DNA from 2 places in the Schaalia odontolytica genome. Region 2 is predicted to be linked to the other one. Evidence: riboswitches for the same ligand, from Rfam matches in the RefSeq annotation. Region 2 holds a riboswitch; the other holds the start of a gene.
What was found. Region 2 has a riboswitch for thiamine pyrophosphate ahead of RDV55_RS05300 (ECF transporter S component). Riboswitches for the same ligand answer to the same signal wherever they lie in the genome.
Positions count from the first base shown of each region.

Region 1: another riboswitch for thiamine pyrophosphate. It lies ahead of RDV55_RS08580 (phosphotransferase enzyme family protein); the one in region 2 lies ahead of RDV55_RS05300 (ECF transporter S component).

Region 1 is NZ_CP133472.1:2,007,437-2,017,321, forward strand. Features, by position in the region: gene RDV55_RS08560 (sialidase family protein) at 1-840, shown strand, start outside; gene RDV55_RS08565 (3-isopropylmalate dehydrogenase) at 984-2,033, shown strand; gene RDV55_RS08570 (hypothetical protein) at 2,124-3,128, opposite strand; gene rimP (ribosome maturation factor RimP) at 3,199-3,669, shown strand; TPP riboswitch at 3,766-3,873, shown strand; gene RDV55_RS08580 (phosphotransferase enzyme family protein) at 3,907-5,025, shown strand; gene RDV55_RS08585 (ABC transporter substrate-binding protein) at 5,037-6,065, shown strand; gene RDV55_RS08590 (ATP-binding cassette domain-containing protein) at 6,049-7,665, shown strand; gene RDV55_RS08595 (ABC transporter substrate-binding protein) at 7,647-8,561, shown strand; gene nusA (transcription termination factor NusA) at 8,788-9,816, shown strand; gene RDV55_RS08605 (YlxR family protein) at 9,873-9,885, shown strand, end outside.
Region 2 is NZ_CP133472.1:1,235,263-1,245,147, forward strand. Features, by position in the region: gene RDV55_RS05295 (amino acid permease) at 1-1,310, shown strand, start outside; TPP riboswitch at 1,339-1,441, shown strand; gene RDV55_RS05300 (ECF transporter S component) at 1,473-2,072, shown strand; gene RDV55_RS05305 (ATP-binding cassette domain-containing protein) at 2,065-4,503, shown strand; gene RDV55_RS05310 (nucleoside/nucleotide kinase family protein) at 4,500-5,093, shown strand; gene RDV55_RS05315 (phospholipase D-like domain-containing protein) at 5,098-6,621, shown strand; gene RDV55_RS05320 (class I SAM-dependent methyltransferase) at 6,618-7,472, shown strand; gene RDV55_RS05325 (DUF2185 domain-containing protein) at 7,493-7,822, opposite strand; gene RDV55_RS05330 (ankyrin repeat domain-containing protein) at 7,819-8,373, opposite strand; gene RDV55_RS05335 (putative T7SS-secreted protein) at 8,389-9,885, opposite strand, start outside.

The DNA of each region.
Region 1 (9,885 bases), 770 kb from region 2:
CCGGATGCCCCCGAAGGCTCCGCGCGAGCCCGCGTCCTGCTCTTCTCCAACGCCGACTCCTCCAGTGCCCGCGCCAACGGTACGATTCGCATCTCCTACGATGACGGCTTCACCTGGAACGACGGTAAGGTCTTCGAGAGCGGCGAGATGGCCTACTCGACGCTGCACCCCCTCGGTGACGGTACCTGGGGCCTGCTGTACGAGTCAGGCGGATACAAGAACATCGAATTCATGCGCCTGGATGCCGACTACCTCGGCCTGACCGACCCCGGCGAAGAGGACGCCCCCGAGCCCGAGCCCATGCCGGACCCGCAGCCGCAGCCCGCCCCGGAACCGAACCCGACGGCCACTCCCGCCCACTGGGTCAATACCGGTTCGGGTTGGAAGTGGCAGCTGGAAGACTCCAGCTACGCGATGAACCAGACGATCGTCATTGGCGAGGCCACCTACCGCTTCGGCGCAGATGGCATGATGGTCACCGGCTGGGATAACCAGGGCGGCGTGTGGAGTTACTACAATGCCTACGGCGCTCGCGCGAGCGGATGGCTCACGGACGCCGGTAGCTGGTACTACCTCGATCCTGCGACCGGCGCGATGGCCACCGGTTGGACCCAGATCGACGGCACCTGGTATCTCTTCTCCGCCTCCGGCGCGATGCTCACCGGCTGGCAGCACGCCGGTAGCTGGTACTACCTGGCCCCGTCGGGTGCCATGCTCACCGGCTGGCAGCAGCTCGGCTCCGCCTGGTACTACTTCGCCGGCGACGGCCACATGGTCACCGGTTGGCAGATGATCGACGGCCGCTGGTACTTCTTCGCGCCGTCGGGTGCGTGGATCTGATCCGTGTCTGACGCGAGGCCGGGCCGGGGGAGCGTGAGCACCCTCCCGGCCCCGGCCTCGTCTATGGGAGACGTCACCTGGGAATCGGCCCACGTGGTGGAACGATTCCGTCGCCGGACACGCGGCCGGGGGAAGATGGAGACATGACACTGAACATCGCAGTAATCCCCGGAGACGGCATCGGCAAGGAAATCGTCCCTGAAGGCCTCAAGGTCCTGGACCGCGTTCTGGCGGACAAGGGTATTGAGTACTCTACGACTCTCTTCAACCTGGGTGCCGAGCGCTGGCACGCGACCGGCGACACCCTCACCGACGAAGACCTCGAGGCCATCAAGCGCCATGACGTCATCCTCCTGGGTGCGGTCGGCGACCCCTCCGTTCCCTCGGGAGTCCTTGAGCGCGGACTGCTCCTCAAGCTGCGTTTCGCCCTCGATCACTACGTGAACCTTCGCCCCTCGAAATACTACGAGGGCGTGCCCAGTCCGCTGGCTGACCCCGGCGACATCGACTTCGTCGTCGTTCGCGAAGGCACGGAGGGCCTCTACTGCGGCAACGGCGGGGCCGTGCGCGTGGGCACCCCCCACGAAATCGCCACCGAGGTCAGCGTCAACACCGCCTACGGCGTCGAGCGCGTCGTGCGCTACGCCTTCGAGACGGCGTCCTCTCGCAAGAAGCATCTGACCCTGGTCCACAAGCACAACGTCCTCGTCAACGCGGGACACATGTGGCGACGCATCGTCGACGAGGTGGGGGAGGAGTTCCCCGACGTGACCGTCGATTACTGCCACATTGACGCCGCGACCATCTACATGGTCACCGACCCGGGCCGCTTCGACGTCATCGTCACGGACAACCTCTTCGGAGACATTCTCACCGACGAGGCCGGGGCCGTCACCGGCGGCATTGGCCTGAGCGCCTCCGGCAACCTCAACCCTTCGCGCGTCTTCCCCTCCATGTTCGAGCCCGTGCACGGTTCCGCCCCCGACATCGCCGGGCAGGGCAAGGCCGACCCGACCGCGACCGTCTCGTCGGTCGCGCTCATGCTGGACTTCATGGGCTACGCCGAGGAAGCGGAGCGTGTGCGCGCCGCGATCGACGCAGACATGGCCGCCCGCGCCGAGGCCGCGGCCAGCGGCAGCCCCCTCGTGCGATCGACCTCCCAGATCGGAGACGATATCGCAGCCAGGGTCTGACCCCAGACAATGACGCAGGGCCGCTCCCCGAACGGGGAGCGGCCCTGTAGTTTGCCTATGGTCGCCCCTGCTGGGCGTTGGCGGAATGCCTCAGCGTGTGCCGATGAGGGCGGGAAGTGTCGTGCGAGGCGCCCACTGCTCGATGTCCGCCAATGCTGCGCTTGCCCCCGCTGCCCGCACGTCGGCGGAGTCGCTGGCTAGCATCGCGGCGTCCGCCGCCAGCAGATTTGCGGCTAGAGACGGGGCGTCAAGGAAACCGAGGTTGCAGCGAGGAGAACGGGTATCCGTCGCACCGGCACGCAGGGCGATGTCTACGCGAACCAGAAGTTCGCCCGACACGGCGTACGCGTCGGACAGGGAGCCGGCGCTGACCTGAGCCTTCGGCAGGGTGGACGCCGTGCAATCCCAGGTTGCGACCGCAGTCGACAGCTCCTGAGAGTCGGGCAGCTTCTTGCCCGAGGGGGCAAAGGAAGAGGAGAGCGTCGGAGCGTCAAAGAGATCAATGGACCAGGTCTGGACTCCCTGACGCGAAGCAATATTCACTCGATCATTGACAAGGAGCGCCTGATCCAGACCTGTGTCCACCTCGATGCCGTACGCGTGGGCGATCGTCACGGCGCTCGCGTAACGGCCAAGCGACGCGGCCGACAGCGTGCGGGCCTCCTCGGAGGACGTGCGATTGGGGTCAGCGGCGATCTCCAGGTCGCGGGTCGCTGTGCGGGCCAGCCACGAGACGAAAGCAGACACGTCGGTGGGAGCCTCGGAGACTGGGGCCGGAGCGGACTCGCCCTCGGGCGTCGCCCCTCCCCACGGATCCCACAGGCCCCCCAGCACCTCGAGCCGCTCATGTGACGCCGACGCGACGGAACGCAGAGCAGCCGAACACGATGCGCACTCCGTCGCGACCTCAGCGAGCTGGGTCGCGCGCTCGGATGCTGCCGCCTCCGTACGCGCGGCCTGGTCGCGCACCGCGTCAAAACCAGACAGAGTCGGCAGGGACGAGGACGAGCACGCGGACAGCGCGAGAAGCGCCGCTCCAGTCGCAGCGAGGCCGGGGAGGCGACGTGTGGTCAAAGTCAGTTTTGCGAAACGCACATCCGCATCATCCCACACCCCGGGTAGGATAGGGAACTGACCCGCTTACGCGACAGAAAGATAGGCACATATGGCATCGTCCACGTCAGAGGGACCGCTCGAGGAGCTGCTGGCTCCCGTGGTCGCACAGTCGGGACTGGAACTGGACTCAGTCATCCGTTCGCGCTCAGATGCGATGCCGCTCCTCCGGGTCATCGTCGAGGCACCGATCGGCGCAGGCGGAATTGATTCCGACACGCTCGCAGACGTGTCCCGCGCCGTGTCGAAAGCCCTGGACGCAGCGGACCCGATCGACGGCGAATACTTGCTGGAAGTGTCTACTCCCGGGGCCGAACGCGAGCTCACGAAGGTCGGGCACTGGATGCGACAGATCGGACGCCTAGTGCGGATCAAGCTGCGTGCCGGCGGTTACGTTTCCGGTCGCGTCGTCGCGGCCGACGAGACCAGCGCGACGATCGACGTTGACGGCGAAACGACGATCATTGACTACCAGGACATGAGGAAGGCGCGCTCCCGTGTCGACTTTGGGTCGGGGGACTAAGCTCCTCACACCGCCCACGTGCCCGGCTGCGTCCACGCAGCCGGGCATATTTCTGTGATCTAGTTGATATATCTCCCCGTCGGGGTGTAGAGTGTGACGCGATGCACGGGAGCCCTGACAGTAGGGGGCTGAGAGGGAGGCGATCCTCCGACCGACACACCTGATCCGGATCATACCGGCGTAGGGACGCAGACACTTCTTCCACGAAGGCTCGTGCGCGCACGCGAAAGAGCCGTAGTGAGCGACAGCAACAAACACCTCGACGTGACGACCAGGGTCTGGCCCGTCATCTCCGAAGACGAATGTGAGCGGGTGCTTGCCCGCCTCGCCACCCCTCTCACAGGTACCGTCCTGCAGGTCTCCAACCGCCCCACAGCAGCGGGAATCCTCGTCGACGCAGGCACCTCGACAGTCTTCATCAAACGCTACGCACCCGGTGCCGTCCCCGCCGACCATCTGCGCGCAGTCCACGGCCTCGTCGCACACATCCGCGCGAGAAGATTTCCCACCCCCGCATTCCTACCCTTCGCCGACTCTGACACCGTCTGGGAAACGCCGACGGGGACGTGGGAAGTGTGCGAGGGTGCCATCGGCGAGGACCGCTACCGCGACGACCCCACGTGGACGATTCCCGGCACGCTCGACGAAGCTCACGCCCTCGGATCCATGACCGCCCGCCTCGCCCTGGCCTCGTCGGATTATCACGCCGCGCTCAACCCGCCGAGCGCCTATCAATCGCGGATGCGACTCTTTGCGCAGGACCCTCGCCGCGACTTGCCCCAGTGGCTCGCTGAGCGTCCCGGTGTCCGGGCCTACCTGCGTGACTCCGGTAGGCGCATCGAGGACCAGTGGGCACCCCACCTCGACTTCGCGGCCGCCTACGCCCCCATCGCCGCCCAGCTGCCCACCTCCTGGACGCACGGAGACCTGCACGTCTCCAACGTCTTCTGGAAGGGCCTGGCCCCCTCCCAGTTCATCGACTTCGGACTGGCAGACCGCAACCCCTCCGTCTACGACCTGGCTCTCATCATCGAACGAAACGCCTTCGAATGGACTCGCATCGTCGACGGCGACGAAGAAGCAGTCCACCGCGACATCACCCTCGCCCTCATCGACGGATACGAGGAAATGCGACCCCTCAGCCCGCTCGAGCGGCGAGGCCTCCTCGCCCTCATGCCCCTGATTCAAGCCGAATCCGGCCTGAACTGGATCGAATACCAGTACGGGGCGACCAAATCCATGCCCGGTGCCGACTGGTGCCTGGACGTTTTCTTCGGTGAGCACACGCGATGGTTCACCCGCCAACCCGGGCGCGACTACCTCGCATGGCTCGACGACGCGATCTCACACCACTGAAAGGACCAACGATGAGACGACCACTCGCAGCACTGACTGCCCTCCTGCCCGCCTGCGCGCTCGCGCTCGCATCGTGTGCAGGCAACGCGAGCACCCCACAGAGCAGCCCACAACGCCAAAGCGTGAGCGTCGTTTTGGACTGGACCCCGAATACCAACCACTCCGGCGTCTACCTCGCCATGGCGCGTGGCTACTACGAACAAGAGGGCATCGATGTGGATATCCTGCCCTACTCCGAAGCGGGTTCCGCCTCCGTCCTACTCGGAGGGGGAGCAGACTTCGCCTTCGAGGGCGCCTACTCGGTCATCAGCGGACGCGCTCGAGGGGACGAGATGACCATGGTGTTCAACCTCCAGCAACAATCCTCGCAGGGGATCGCCGTGCGCGCGGATAACACGGACATTACTCGGCCCGCTGATCTCGACGGCAAACTCTTCGCTACGTGGGGAGCGGCCGAGGGCGTCGCGAAGGTGCAAACGATGATCCGCAACGACGGCGGGCAAGGAAACGTGGAGACGGCCCTCCTCGGCACCAGCGCCTATGCCGCCGTCTACAACGGCACCGCAGACTACGCCGAAGGCCTCACGACGTGGGAAGGCATCGAAGCCGAACTCGCAGGCACTCCCCTGAAGTGGTTTATGCCCGCCGACTACGGAGTCGAAACGACCCCCGCCGAGCTCGGACTGGTCACAACCCCCACCTACCTGCGGGACCACGCCGACCTGGCTAAGCGTTTCATCCGGGCGACCCAGCGCGGATACAAGGATGCCATCGCCGATCCGTCTGCCGCAGTGGACGCCCTCATAAGCACTAACCCCGACGCTGCGATCGACCGCGAACTAGCATCGCGCAGCCAGGAGCTTCTTTCCTCAAAGTACTGGCAGGACTCCTCTGGAAGCGTCGGCCACGGCGACCCGGCTCGCTGGCAGGGCTACATCGACTATCTGCTTGCGCAAGGACTCCTCGAAGATGCGTCCGGGGCACCCGCGTCCGCCCCGCTGTCCGGAGCAGACATGGTGAGCAATGACCTCCTCGAATAGCCCCACCCCAGTCGCTGCGCGCGTGCGAGACAACGCCACGCGCGCAGCATGGGCGTGTGTCTCCCTGAGCGTGGTCGTAGTGGTGTGGCAACTTGCCCACCTCACCTCGGGCCTCTCGCAGCGTATCCTGCCTGCTCCGACGACTATCCTCGCCTCCGCCGTCGTCAGCTGGCCCTCACTCAGCGCTGCCGCCTGGGCGACGGGCGTCGAAGGAATCGCCGGAATGATCGCGGGTATCGCCGTGGGCATCGTCATCGCGTTCACCACCTCGCTATGGCCGCGCCTCACCCACGTCGCCATGCCGATCCTGGTCGTCTCCCAAACGGTCCCTCTCGTGGCCGTCGCGCCCCTCATGGTCATCTGGATGGGCTTTACCATGGCCTCGAAGATCGTGGTTGTCGCCGTCTTCACGGCATTTCCCGTGGCTCTCGCCCTGCTGCGCGGGCTTGGGCGTGTACCGGCCTCGCTCACCGACCCGATGGAAGTTGCAGGGGCCTCGCGTATATGGATCCTGCTGCACGCGCGCCTGCCCTGGGCGCACACCCACCTCTTCTCTGGAATCCGCATCGCCGCCACCTATGCTTTCGCATCCGCAGCAACCGCGGAGTTCATGGGGGCCAAACGAGGACTCGGTGTGTTCCTCCTGAGTGCCCAGTCCTCGTTCCGTACGGACCTCGTCTTCGCTGGCGCTGGCACCCTCGTGGTCATGACGATCATCCTGTACGCGATCGTTGCTGCTGCTGAGGCCCTGACCTCTCGCAGCTCCCTCCCAGGCCGGTGGCGGCGCGCGCCGGGCAGACAACAGGTCGCGCCTGGGCGTATCGAGATGACGTCAGTGTCGAAGACCTACCGATCCTCCCAGGGAGAGGTACGCGCATTGGACGGCGCAGACCTCATCGTTGAGGAGGGGACGATTGCCGCCGTGGTCGGGCCATCCGGATGCGGGAAGAGCACCCTCATCCGCATCGCCGCCGGACTCGAGCGTGCGGACAATGCGATAGGCCAAGGGAAGGCGAGCGAATCGGCGTCCTGCGCCCTCATGCCGCAGTCAGACTCCCTCGCGCCCTGGCTGCGCGTGCGGGACAACGTGGCGCTTCCCCTCGTCCTGGCCGGTGCGTCGAAGCGCGACGCCCTCACCCGAGCTGACGCCACCCTCGACAGCCTCGGGCTGGGATCCTTCGCCTCCCACCGGCCAGACGAGCTCTCCGGGGGTATGCGCGCCCGCGTCGCCTTCGCTCGCACGTTGCTCACCCCCACGTCGGCGATGCTCCTCGACGAACCCTTCGGGGCGCTCGACGCACTCACCCGGGCACAGGTATGCGACTGGCTCGCCGACCTACTCCACAAGGATCCGCGGACAACAGTCATCGTTACCCACGACATCCTCGAGGCCGTTCAGCTCGCGGACACCGTCCACGTCATGAGTGCCCGGCCCGGTCACATCACCGACAGTATCCGCATCGACCTGCCGCACCCGCGCGGGCGCGGTACCCGCCGACTCGAGCGATTCCACGCCCTGTGCGCCCGCGTGGAAGACGCCCTCACTACCAACAACGGGCGCACCCAACACGAAGGAACACCATGCCAGTCACACGAGTAATGCTCGAATACGTCCACCCGTGGCCCAACCACGCCGGACTTTTCCTCGCCCGACGAAACGGAGGCTTCGCCCGCGCCGGACTTGATGTGGACCTCCTCTCAGACGGATACGACAGGGGAGGGGCGCCCGAGGTCCTCGCCCGCGGAGAATACGACATCGCCTCCCTGCGTCTGGGCCACGTCCTCCAATCGCGATCCACCGGTACCCCCTTCGTCGCGGTCGCGACACTCAACCAACGCCAGCTCGGCTCCGTCATTACGACGCCCGAGACCGGGATTGCGCGTTTCGCCGACCTGGAAGGCAAGACCGTGGCAGTTCCTCCCGTCGCTCGCCTCATCCGCGAGGTGCGCGAGGCCGTAGCCGCCGACGGAGCAGACCCCGCGCTCGTGCGCTTCGCGGACCCCGGCAACTGGGAACCCGACGTGAGGTCCGTCGAACAGGGCCTCTACGACGCCGTCATGAACGTGCGCGCGTGGGAACCCTTCCAGGGAAACACGCCTCTCGATGAGGTCGTGGTCCTCGAATTCGACTCGGTGGGAGTCGCCCCCCATCATTCCTACTTCCTCTCGGTGCGCCAAGACATGCTCGATCGTAACCCCGACTTCGTGCGCTCCTTCCTAGCCGCCGCGGCCAACGGCTACCGCGAAGCGATGGAAGACGAGGATGGTGCCGTCGAGGCGATGAGCTGGCCAATGTGTCATGTGCGTCCCGACGTCCTCCGCGCCTCCCTGCGTGCTATCCGAGACTCTTGGTTCACCCCCGAGGGACGCTGGGGTGAGATCCAGGAAGACCTCGTCACCTCTTACACGACGTGGATGGACGAGGGCGGCTGGCTCGAAGATGGTAGCCGCATCGAAGATCTGGAGGGTGCCTGGACAAACGACTTCCTGCCCTGACGCTCCCCGCAAGCGCTTGCTTGCACGAGCAGCGCGACAGCCGCCTCCTCCGACCCAAGGTCCGGCTGAGGCGGCTGTCCTCGGAGCTGCCATCACCCCCCCCACGGGCAGGATGGGCGAGACCGGCTCAACGACCACCAACGTCGTCGAATCGATTACCATGGGGTATCAGGACATGAGAAAGGCGCATTTGCGCGTCGACTTTGGAACGGGGAAGTAGGAGACCATGGAAATCGATATGACCGCTCTGCGGATGGTGGAAAACGAGAAGGGCGTCAGCCTTGAGACCCTCGTTGACGCTATCGAAGAGGCGCTGCTCAAGGCATACCACAACCTGCCCGGTGCCATCTCCCAGGCCCGCATCGAAATCGACAAGAAGACCGGACGCGTCACCGTCATGGCGATGGACGAGGACGAAGATGGCAACCCCATAGGCGAATTCGACGATACGCCGAAGAACTTCGGTCGCATCGCCCAGTCCACCGCTCGTTCCGTCATTATGCAGCGGCTGCGCGACGCCGACGACCAGCGAGTTTTCGGCGACTTCGCCGGCCGCGAAGGGCAGATCATCACCGGCACCGTCCAGGCTCCGCGCCCAGGGCGTCCAACGATGGTCCAGGTCTCCGACGACTTCGAGGCCGTCCTGCCCGACGGCGAAAAGGTTCCCGGTGAGTCCTACCGCCACGGCGATCGCATCCGTGCCTACGTCGTGGGTGTCGAGCGCACCGAGCGTGGTCCGCGCATCACCCTGTCGCGCACGCACCCGGGCCTTGTCGCCGGCCTGTTCCAGCGTGAGGTCCCGGAAATCCAGCAGGGCCTCGTCAAGATCAAGGCCATTGCCCGCGAGGCTGGACACCGCACGAAGATCGCCGTCGCCGCCACCCGCGAGGGTATCAACGCCAAGGGTGCCTGCATCGGCCCGATGGGCGCGCGCGTGCGTTCCGTCATGGCCGAGCTGGGCGGTGAGAAGATCGACATCGTCGACTACTCCGACGATCCGGCGCGCTTCGTCGCCAACTCGCTGTCCCCGGCTCGCGTCACCCGCGTCGTCGTCCACTCTGTGGATAACCGTACGGCCACCGCGATCGTTCCGGACTTCCAGCTCTCCCTCGCTATCGGCAAGGAAGGACAGAACGCACGCCTCGCCGCGCGACTGACGAACTACCACATCGACATTCACGCCGACACGGAAACCGGTGACGACGCGATTGCCTCGCGCGTCTCGACGCCCGACGACGTGACAAGTCGCTCATAGAATCTGAGACGAGCAATCCCCTAGCTGGACTAAGCTAGGGGGTTGTGTCGTATTCTGTGCCGCCAGCGC
Region 2 (9,885 bases):
CGATCCTGCTGGTGTACATGATCATCGGCGCCGTCTTATTCCTATTCATGCGCACCCTCGGCGAGCTGCTGCTCTCCGACCACAGGTACGCGACCTTCGCGGACATTGCCCGCGACCTCATCGGCCCGTGGGCCGGTTTCGTGACGGGGTGGACCTACTGGGCGTGCTGGGTTGTCACAGGAGTCGCCGACATGGTCGCAATTACGGGCTATGCGCGCTTCTGGTGGCCGGACCTGCCCGCCTGGATCCCCATCGGTGCCACGACGCTGTTGCTCTTCGCCCTCAACGCGATGACGGTCAAGGCGTTTGGCGAGACGGAGTTCTGGTTCGCCCTCATTAAGATCGTCGCGATCATCGCCCTGGTGGTCGTCGGTTTCGGCATGGTTGCCATGGGGACAGTCGACTCCGAAGGGACAGCGGCCGCGGTGTCGAACCTGTGGAGCCACGGAGGCTTCTTCCCGACCGGATTCACCGGCTTCCTCGGCGGCTTCCAGATCGCCCTCTTCGCCTTCATCGGCATCGAAATGGTCGGCACGACCGTCGCAGAGACCGACGACCCGGACAACACCCTGCCTAAGGCCGTCAACTCCATCCCCGTGCGCATCATGCTGTTCTACGTGGCGGCGCTCGCGGCCATCATGATGGTGACGCCGTGGGATCAGGTGAGCCCGGAGCGCTCCCCCTTCGTCACGATGTTCTCGTTGACCGGCCTGGGTGCCGCGGCCACGATCGTCAACCTGGTGGTCCTCTCCTCGGCGGCATCGAGCGCGAACTCGGGCATCTACTCCACGTCGCGCATGCTCTACGGCCTGGCCCGCCAGGAGCAGGCTCCCGGTGTCTTCGCCCGCCTGTCCAAGCACCACGTGCCCCTCAACGCACTGTTCCTGTCGTGCGTGTGCCTCCTGTCGGGCATCGTCATCATGGGGATGGGTGGCTCGATCTCTGAGGCCTTCACCCTGGTGACCTCCGTGTCAGCCACCCTCTTCATGGGCGTGTGGGTCGTCATCGTCGTGTCCTACCTCGTCTACCTGCGCAAGCGCCCGCAGCTGCACAAGTCTTCACGATTCAAGGCCCCGGGCGGCGCGCTCAGCGCGTGGGTTGTCCTGGTGTTCATGGGCTGCATGGGCATCATCCTGGCGGCCTGGGACGATACTCGCCCCGGCCTGGTCTACTCCCTAATCTGGATCGCGTTCATCGTGGGCGCGGCTTTCGCGAACCGCCACTTCCTCCTGCGCCGCGCGTCGCGTGGGGTTCTGGGTGATGGTGGAACGGGCGTCGGGCCACATACCGGCCCTCACCTGCATGAGTAGCGGAACACATAGTCAGTGACTATGCTTCCCATCGTGCCACGGGAGCTCGACGCGAGCTGAGAGGGGAACATCCCCCGACCGTAGAACCTGATCCGGATCATACCGGCGTAGGAAGGCTCTTCCCTCGTGGCCGCCGTGCAACACGAAGGGAGTTTTACTCGCATGGCCTCCACTGCCCCTTCCCTCCGCTGGAGGGTTATTGACATCGTCACTGCCGCCATCTTGGGTGTCGCGTGTGGTCTCATTTTCGTCGTGTGGAACCAGGTCGGTGGTGCAGCCTATGAGATCCTCAAGGCCATCGCTCCCGGTCTGGGCGGCCTGGCGACTGGCATCTGGCTGCTGGGCGGCACGCTCGGCGGCTACATCATCCGTAAGCCCGGCGCGGCGCTCTTTGTCGAGCTGCTGGCCTCGATCGTTTCTACCGCCCTGGGTTCCCAGTGGGCCATCGAGACGATCTACTCGGGCCTGGCGCAGGGCCTCGGTGCTGAGATCGTCTTCGCCATCGTCGCCTACCGTCGCTTCAACGTGTGGGTGGCTTCGGCTGCGGGCGCGCTGGCTTTCGCGGTCGAATGGGTCCTCGAGCTCATCGTGTTCGGCAACATCGAGAAGGGCGCGTTCTACAACGCGTGCTACCTGCTCTTCGGCGTCCTGTCCGGCATTGTCCTGGCGGGAGTGCTCGCGTGGGCGCTGACGAGCGCGCTGGCGAAGACGGGAGCCCTGGACCGCTTCGCTTCCGGCCGTGGAGCGCGCGAGCTTGTCTGATTTCCGCTCCAAGGACGAGGCCCACTCCGCCTCCACCACGCCCGCGTCCTTCCCCGGTGCCTCGGTTGCGCCGGGTGAGGGGGCGGGCGCGCGCGTGTGCGCGCGCGGCTGGGGGTGGCGTCACGCTGGACGCAAGAAAGCCGCGCTGGCCGATGTTGATCTTGATATCGCGCCGGGCGAGCGCGTGCTCGTGTTGGGCCCGTCCGGGTCGGGTAAGTCGACGCTCATGGGCGGTTTGGCCGGCCTGTTGGGCGGCGCCGAGGAGGGCGAGGCCACCGGCACGCTCACCGTCGACGGCGTTGCCCCGGCGCAGGCCAGGGGTCGCGTAGGCCTGCTCATGCAGGATCCCGAGGCCCAGGTGGTCCTCGCCCGCGTGGGCGACGACGTGGCCTTCGGCATGGAAAACATGGGGGTTGCGCGCGAGGAGATCTGGCCTCGAGTGGAGGAATCCCTCGAGGCCGTGGGCCTGAGCGTTCCCCTGGATCATTCGACGACGGAGCTGTCGGGCGGGCAGAAGCAGCGCCTGGCCCTGGCGTCGATTCTCGCCATGGGCCCGGGTTTGCTGCTCCTGGATGAGCCGACCGCGAACCTGGACCCGAGCGGCGTCGCCGAGGTGCGCGCCGCCGTCGAGGCGGTCGTCGAGCGAACGGGCGCGACGATGGTCGTCGTCGAGCATCGCGTGGACGTGTGGGCCTCGCTCGTGGATCGCGTCATCGTGGTCGCGGACGGTACGATCGCCGCCGACGGCCCGCTCGATGAGGTCCTTGAGAAGCAGGGCGACGCCCTGCGCGAGCGCGGCATTTGGCTGCCCGGCGACGATGTTGCAGCCGAGGTCGGCGCCGCGCCCGAGGTGTCCCCGGCCTCGTCCGAGGAGGCTCCTATCGCCCGTGTCGCAGACCTGACGATCGGCTACGACGCTGAGGCCCCCGCGCGAGAAGGCATCGACCTGACGATCGAGCGCGGTGTTTCCACCTGTATCGTTGGCGCGAACGGGGCCGGAAAGTCGACCTTCGCGCTGACGCTGGCGGGCCTCCTGCCGCCCATCGCGGGCACAGTCGAGGTTGAGACCTCTGACGGCACGCGCGGCGACCCGCACGAGTGGCCGAGCAAGCAGCTCCTGGGACGCATGTCGATGGTCTTCCAGGAGCCCGAGTATCAGTTCCTGGCCTCCACCGTGGCCGAAGAACTTGCGATTGGCCCGCGCGCCGTCGGCATGAGCGAGGAGGAGATCGCTCCCCTCGTCGACGAGCACCTTGAGGCCCTGGGCCTGACTAAACTTGCGCGCGCCAACCCCATGACGCTGTCCGGCGGCGAGAAGCGCCGCCTGTCCGTGGCGACCGCGCTCATCAGCGCCCCCGAGCTGCTGATCCTGGATGAGCCGACCTTCGGCCAGGACCGAGGCACGTGGCTGGGCCTCGTGCGCCTGCTGCGCAGTGCCCTCGATCGCGGCGTCACCCTGGTGTCGATCACGCACGACCCCGCGTTCGTGGCCGCGATGGGCCAGCGCGTCATCGACCTCGGGCGGGTCGGCGCTCGCGGCGCGGCGCTCGCGGCTCGCACCGACGAGGCCGAGGCCACCTCGCCGGATCGCGCTGACTCGGAGGGGCCACGGGTTGAACGCAAGGAGAGCGCCGCTTCCTCGCGCGGCGCACGGGCCGGTGAGCGGCGCGGCATGCGAGGATTGCTCGCCCGGACCAACCCCGTTGCCCGCGTGCTTGCGCTCTTCGTGGCGACCACGCCGCTGCTGGCGACGATTGACCCGGTGAGCGCGGGCGTGGCCCTTGCTCTCGAACTCGCTCTGATGCCCCTGTCGGGCGTGTCAGCGCGCAGCTTCTTCCTGAAGGCGACGCCGCTCCTGGTGGCCGCGCCGCTGGGCGCGCTGTCCATGCTCCTGTACGCGGTTCCCGGTGGAACCGTCTACTGGCAACTCGGCCCGGCCGCGATCTCGGAGCATTCCATCTGGCTGGCTATCGGCATCGGCATCCGCATGTGCGCGATTGTCATCCCGGCGATCGCCCTGCTTGACCGCATCGACCCCACCGACATGGGTGACGGCCTCGCGCAGATCGTGCGTCTGCCAGCCCGCCCCGTGCTGGCCTCGCTGGCGGGCGCGCGCATGACGGCACTCATGGCGGCCGACTGGAAGGCGCTTGAGCGGGCGCGGCGTGCCCGAGGCGTGGGCGACGCATCGCGCATTCGTTCCTTCCTGCGAGGTTCCTTCTCACTGCTCGTGTTCGCTCTGCGGCGTTCCGGCAAGCTGGCCACAACCATGGAGGCCAGGGGCTTCGGCGCGGAGGGCACGCGCACGTGGGCGCGCGTCTCGCGCCTGCGCGTCTCGGACGCGGTCCTCATGGCTGTTGCCGTCGCCCTGCCCGCGATCGCGCTGGCCGCGAGCGTCTGGGCGGGCACCTTCGCCCTGGTGGGTCGATGAGCCACCTGACCTGGGAGGATGGGTGCGCCGGTGAGGGGCGTCTGGTCACCGTCCCCGTGACGGCGGGCCCCGAGGAGGCCGCCCGTGACCTCGCGCCGCACCTGCGCGCTGTGGCGGGGGAGTGTGCCACGGCCTCGTTCGGGGAAGCGCGGGAGGGGCGCGGCATGCCCGTCGTCACGATCGACGGCTACTCGGGCTCCGGGAAGTCCACGCTGGCTGCCGCCCTTGAGAGCTTGCTGGATGGCTGGCAGGTCCTCCACCTTGACGATTGGTACCCCGGGTGGGACGGGCTGGCCGAAGGCGCTCGCGTCGCGCGGCGAATCGCCGACGATGTGCGGGGAGGGCGAGCCTCCTACTACGAGGCATGGGACTGGGAGGCGGATGCGCCCGGAGCTACCGTCCGCGTCCCCCTCGCCCCGACGATCATCGAGGGGTGCGGTGCCATCGAGGCCGAGGCCGACCTCGCCATCTGGATCACAGACCCCGGGGAGGACGAGCGGCGCGCCCGGGCGCTCGCCCGAGACGGACAAACCTATGCGCCTTACTGGCAGCGGTGGGCCTACCAGGATCTGGGGCGCCCGGTAAAATAGGCGCATGATGCCGCCACACCCTGAAACGCCGCTGTGGGCGTGGCTCCTCTTAGGGGCCCTCGAGTTCGCCATCCGCGCTGTCGCCCTGGGCGTCGTGCCGAAGCACCGCCGCGCCTCGACCTCGACCGCGTGGCTGCTTCTGATCTTCCTGTGGCCCCTCGTGGGCGTGCCGCTCTACTTCATCTTTGGTTCGTGGTGGGCGATGGGGCGCCGACTGGACGATGATCCGGAGGCCCGCCAGCTCGTCGACGCCATCGTGGCCGCCTCGACCGCGTCCGAACCCGTGTCCTACCAGGTACCGGATGCTCCCGACGGCTTGCCCGCAGGCTCTGACGACGACACTGCGTCGATCATGCGCCTGTCGGGAAACCTGAGCGGTTTCCCCGCATCGGTGGGACGGGTCGGACAGCTCTACAATGACACCGCCGACACGTTCCGGGCGATGGCCGCCAGCGTAGATACGGCCACGCATCACGTGAACCTCCTGTACTACCAGACGTCCTGGGACGAGTACACGGCCCCCTTGTATGAGGCCCTCGAGCGCGCGGCGGCTCGTGGCGTCACCGTGCGCCTCCTCGTCGACCACCACGGCATGCGCACGATCCCCGGCTACAAGGATTTCCGTCGACGCCTGGGCACCAGTGGTATCGAGTGGCACGAGATGCTGCCCTTTGCGCCGCTGCGTGGGCAGATCCGACGTCCCGACCTGCGCAACCACCGCAAGATCCTGGTTGTCGACGGTCGCGAGGCCTACGTGGGTTCCCACAACCTCGTGGCCCCCGACTACGACACTCCCTCGTACGCGAAGGCCGGCATGCTCTACGACGACACGAGCGTGTCCGTCACCGGCCCGATCGTCGCCCAGGTCCAGGCGGTCTTCGCCGTGGACTGGTACTACGCGTGCAAGGAGATCCTCACCGTCGACGTCCTCACCCCACCCGCCGCGCAGGTGGCCGCCGAGGGTGAGGACGAGCAGGCCTCGGCGATGCAGATTATCCCGTCCGGTCCCGCGTTCACGGGAGAGCCGAACCTGCGCGCCTTCGTCCACATGATTTCGTTGGCGCGCACGCACGTGTCGATCACGAGCCCCTACTTCATCCCGGACGAGGCGCTCATGACCGCCCTGACGAACGCGGCGCTGTCGGGCGTGGAGGTCGAGCTTTTCGTCTCCGAGCAATTCGACCAGTTCCTGGTCGGCCACGCGCAGCGCTCGTACTATGGGCCGCTGCTCAAGGCGGGCGTGCGCATCCACCTGTACCGCAAGCCGCGGATGCTGCACTCCAAGTACATGATCGTCGACGGCAGCCTGTGCTTCATTGGATCGTCCAACATGGATGTGCGCTCCTTCGGACTCAACTACGAGATCGTGCTCGTCGCCGACAGCTCGCGCCTGGTGGAGATGCTGCATGGCAACGACGAGCGCACACGTCAGCAGTCGCGCGAACTGACCTACGAGGAGTGGCGCGGCCAGCCGTGGCACGTCCACTACGTCGACAACGTGTGCCGTCTGGGGAGTTCGCTCCTGTGAGCGCTCCCGACAACGAGGCTGTGGCGGGGCGCGCGGCCACCACTCATTCGTGTCCTCAGTACGGGGATCGTGACACGATATCGAACGGCGTGTCCGATTCCCTCGATGTGAACCCCTTCGTCGGGGAGGGGGGCGCCTACGACTCGGTGCGCCCCGCCTACCCGGACGAGGCCGTGGCCGCGTTGATCGATGCCGCGCGGCGCGGGCGGGGGGTGAATGCTCCGGGGCAGGGCAGCCCTCTGCGTGCCGCCGACATCGGTGCGGGCACCGGAAAGATGAGCGAGCTCCTGGCTCGCGGCGGTCTCCTCGTGGACGCGGTCGAGCCCTCCGAGGCGATGCGCGCTCAGGCCTCGTCTGTCGAAGGTGTGAGGTGGCACGACGGTGTCGGGGAAGACACGGGGTTACCGAACGGCCTGTATGACATCGTTGTGTTTGCCCAGTCCTGGCATTGGATGGATTCTGAGCGTGCGGGCCTCGAGGCGGCCCGGGTCCTCGCGCCCGGAGGCATGCTCGCGATCGTGTGGAATCAGATGGCCGTGTCGATCTCGTGGGTGCATCGCCTCACCCGCATCATGCGCTCGGGCGACGTGCACCGCCCCGACAGGCCGCCCACGCCGGGCGGGGGCTTCGCCCCGATGACCCTCACCCAGGTCGCGTGGGAGGACCGGATGACCCCCGAGGAGATCCTCACCCTGGGCACGACCCGTTCCTCGTATATCCGTTCGTCGGAGGCGGGGCGTGCGCGCATGCAGGAGAACCTGCGCTGGTACCTCTACGAGCACCTCGGCTACGCGCCGGGGGAGCAGGTCGCTATCCCGTATGCGACGCTCGTCTGGCTCACCCATCTGTGAGGGTGGGGCCGCTGCGTGGGTTAGCGGAAGGAAATCTCCTTCTTGGTCTTGTTATCGAACCATCGCCGACGTCCGTCGGGCTCGACGACGAGTTGAATGTCGGAGCCGATCGGCAGGTCGTAGATACCGATGCAGGCGGGCTCAATGTCGCACAGCTCGTTAAAGTCAACGACGGTCATGTTCTTAGGATCGTCCAGGTACTCGGCGGTGTCGCGGTCGGACAGGACGCGCCAGCCGGAGTCCTGAGGGGCGAAGGGGTCCTCGCGGGTCAGCCACTTGATGTTGCCTGTGCGCTCAACAATCTTGCGAGAGACGATGGCCGCGCCGGCGTTGTTAATGAATGTGGTCATGCGTGTTCCTTTGTGTGTTTCTCGCTTCCGGCCGCGAGGTAGCGTGCAATGCGATCAGCCAAGGCCTGGCGATGGGGCCAACGGCGAGCGACGTCGTACATGGTGTCGTGTGAGCCCGTCAGCTCGATGTCGAAACCGGGGTCGGGAGACGCGAAGACGAGGTCGTACAGGGGGGTGAGCTCTTCGTCGGAGTACTCCTGCGTGGAGATCAGGTGAACGAGGGGGATACACCCGTTCTTGTCCGGTTGACCGAGCGCTACGCCTCGATCCAGGAGGCGGCGGCATAGCGCGACGTCCCGGTCGACGTCGCGCGCGCCTTGCGCGAAGAGAATATGGAACGGGTTCGTTCCGTCCGTGGTGCCGGCATCGAGAACGCAATCGTGGTCTAGCAGGAAGTCGCACAACGGGTAACGCTGCGCGGGATCGGTGTTGCTGAGCGCCTCGATGAAGAGGCTCTTGCCCCACCGCACGCGCTTTTCGTCCCCGTCGGCAAACAGCGCCTTGAATTGATCGAAGGTTCCCCTGTGCGCGACCGCAAAGATAGACGTCATCAGCGATTCCACCCGCTATTCATCGATATGAGCCCTGTTTCTCGATGAAAACTCGACTCGATAGTTCTTTGGATCATTATACCAATCGAGAAATTGCTGTGGCGTCATCTCGCCATTGACATACGATCTCCATACGTCACTGTACTTGTGACCGGGCTTATGCCCCATGTCCCAGATGCCCGCTCGGGGCTGGCCCGGCTGCCAATCGACCGGTTTGCCGCGCCAGTCACGCAAAACGCCGTCGGCATCGGTGAATGCCTCTCTGACCTTGTCCACAATCCCCTTGCGGAATGAGGGTCTATTCTTCGGGTTCAGGTACGGTCGCGGATCGGAGGGATCAATGTGGGGGATCCCGTCCTCATCAACATACGTTCCCCAGTTATGATCCGGGTCTCCGGAATGTGGGTTGCGCTTTGTCTCGTCAGTACCTTCCTCGGATTTGATTTCCTGTGATTCTTCTCCGTTCTTGTCGGTGACGGTACTGTTGTCAGACTCTGCGCCACTGTTGTCGTCATCGGACTTGTGCGTGTCGGACTCGTCCTTGGTGGACTTGGTGTCGGCGTCGTCGGCGTCCTTGGGGTGCTCGGTGTCGCCGTCGTGGTGTGCGGCGTCGTCTTCCTTGTGGGACTTGTCCGACGTGGGCTTGTCGGCCTCGGTCTTGTCACCGTTGCGCGCCGAATCAGCAGCGTCGTCGGCCTTGCCGTCGGCAGAGTGGTCCTTCGCCTTCGGGTCAGCGTCCGCGTGCTCCGCGGAATCATGCCCATGCTGAGCGTCGGCATCGGCCTTACCGGAGCCACTTGCGTCGCCGGAGCCGTGGCCAGCCTTGCTGGCGTCGGCGGTCTCATCCGCGTGGGTGGTGGGCATGTCTGCCGCAGCCTTTCCACTATACGGCTGTTTGTCGCCGCCGCCCAGGAGTTCTTCGAAGGTTGGTTGCTTCTTGGGTGTGGTGGGGGCGTCGGGTGTGCTGGTTGCGCTGTTGGTAGTGCTGCCAGCTCCGTGGGTGCCGGTGGTGCCAGCTCCGTGGGTCCCGGTGGTAGGAGCACCGGTCGCGGGAGCACCGTGGGAGACAGTCGCAGGAGCACCGGTCGTGGGTGTGTTGGTCGCACCGTTGGTAGTGCTGCCAGCTCCGTGGGTGGCGCCGCCGGTATCCGCATTCATGAATGCGTTGTTGTGAGCGCCGTGAGACGCGCTGGGTGCAGTGTTGGCGGGGGTCGTGTGCCCGCCGGTGCCGGCATCGCCAGCTCCGGACGCGTGAGGCGTCACTGCGGGCTGGGCCGCACTTGACACACCGTTGGAGCGGTGGCCCGGATCCGTGGGCGGAAGAGCCGAATCCTTCACACCCGCACCACCGCGCGAGGCATGGCTAGCGTTGCCCGCGGTGTCTGCGGCGTCGCTGACTCCATGGGAGGTGCTACCAGCACCGGGGGCTGTGTGTCCTGCACTGCTGGCGCTGCTGGCGATACCTCCGCCGCCGGAAGCGGCGTGGTTGGCGTTGCCGGCAGCATCGGCTGC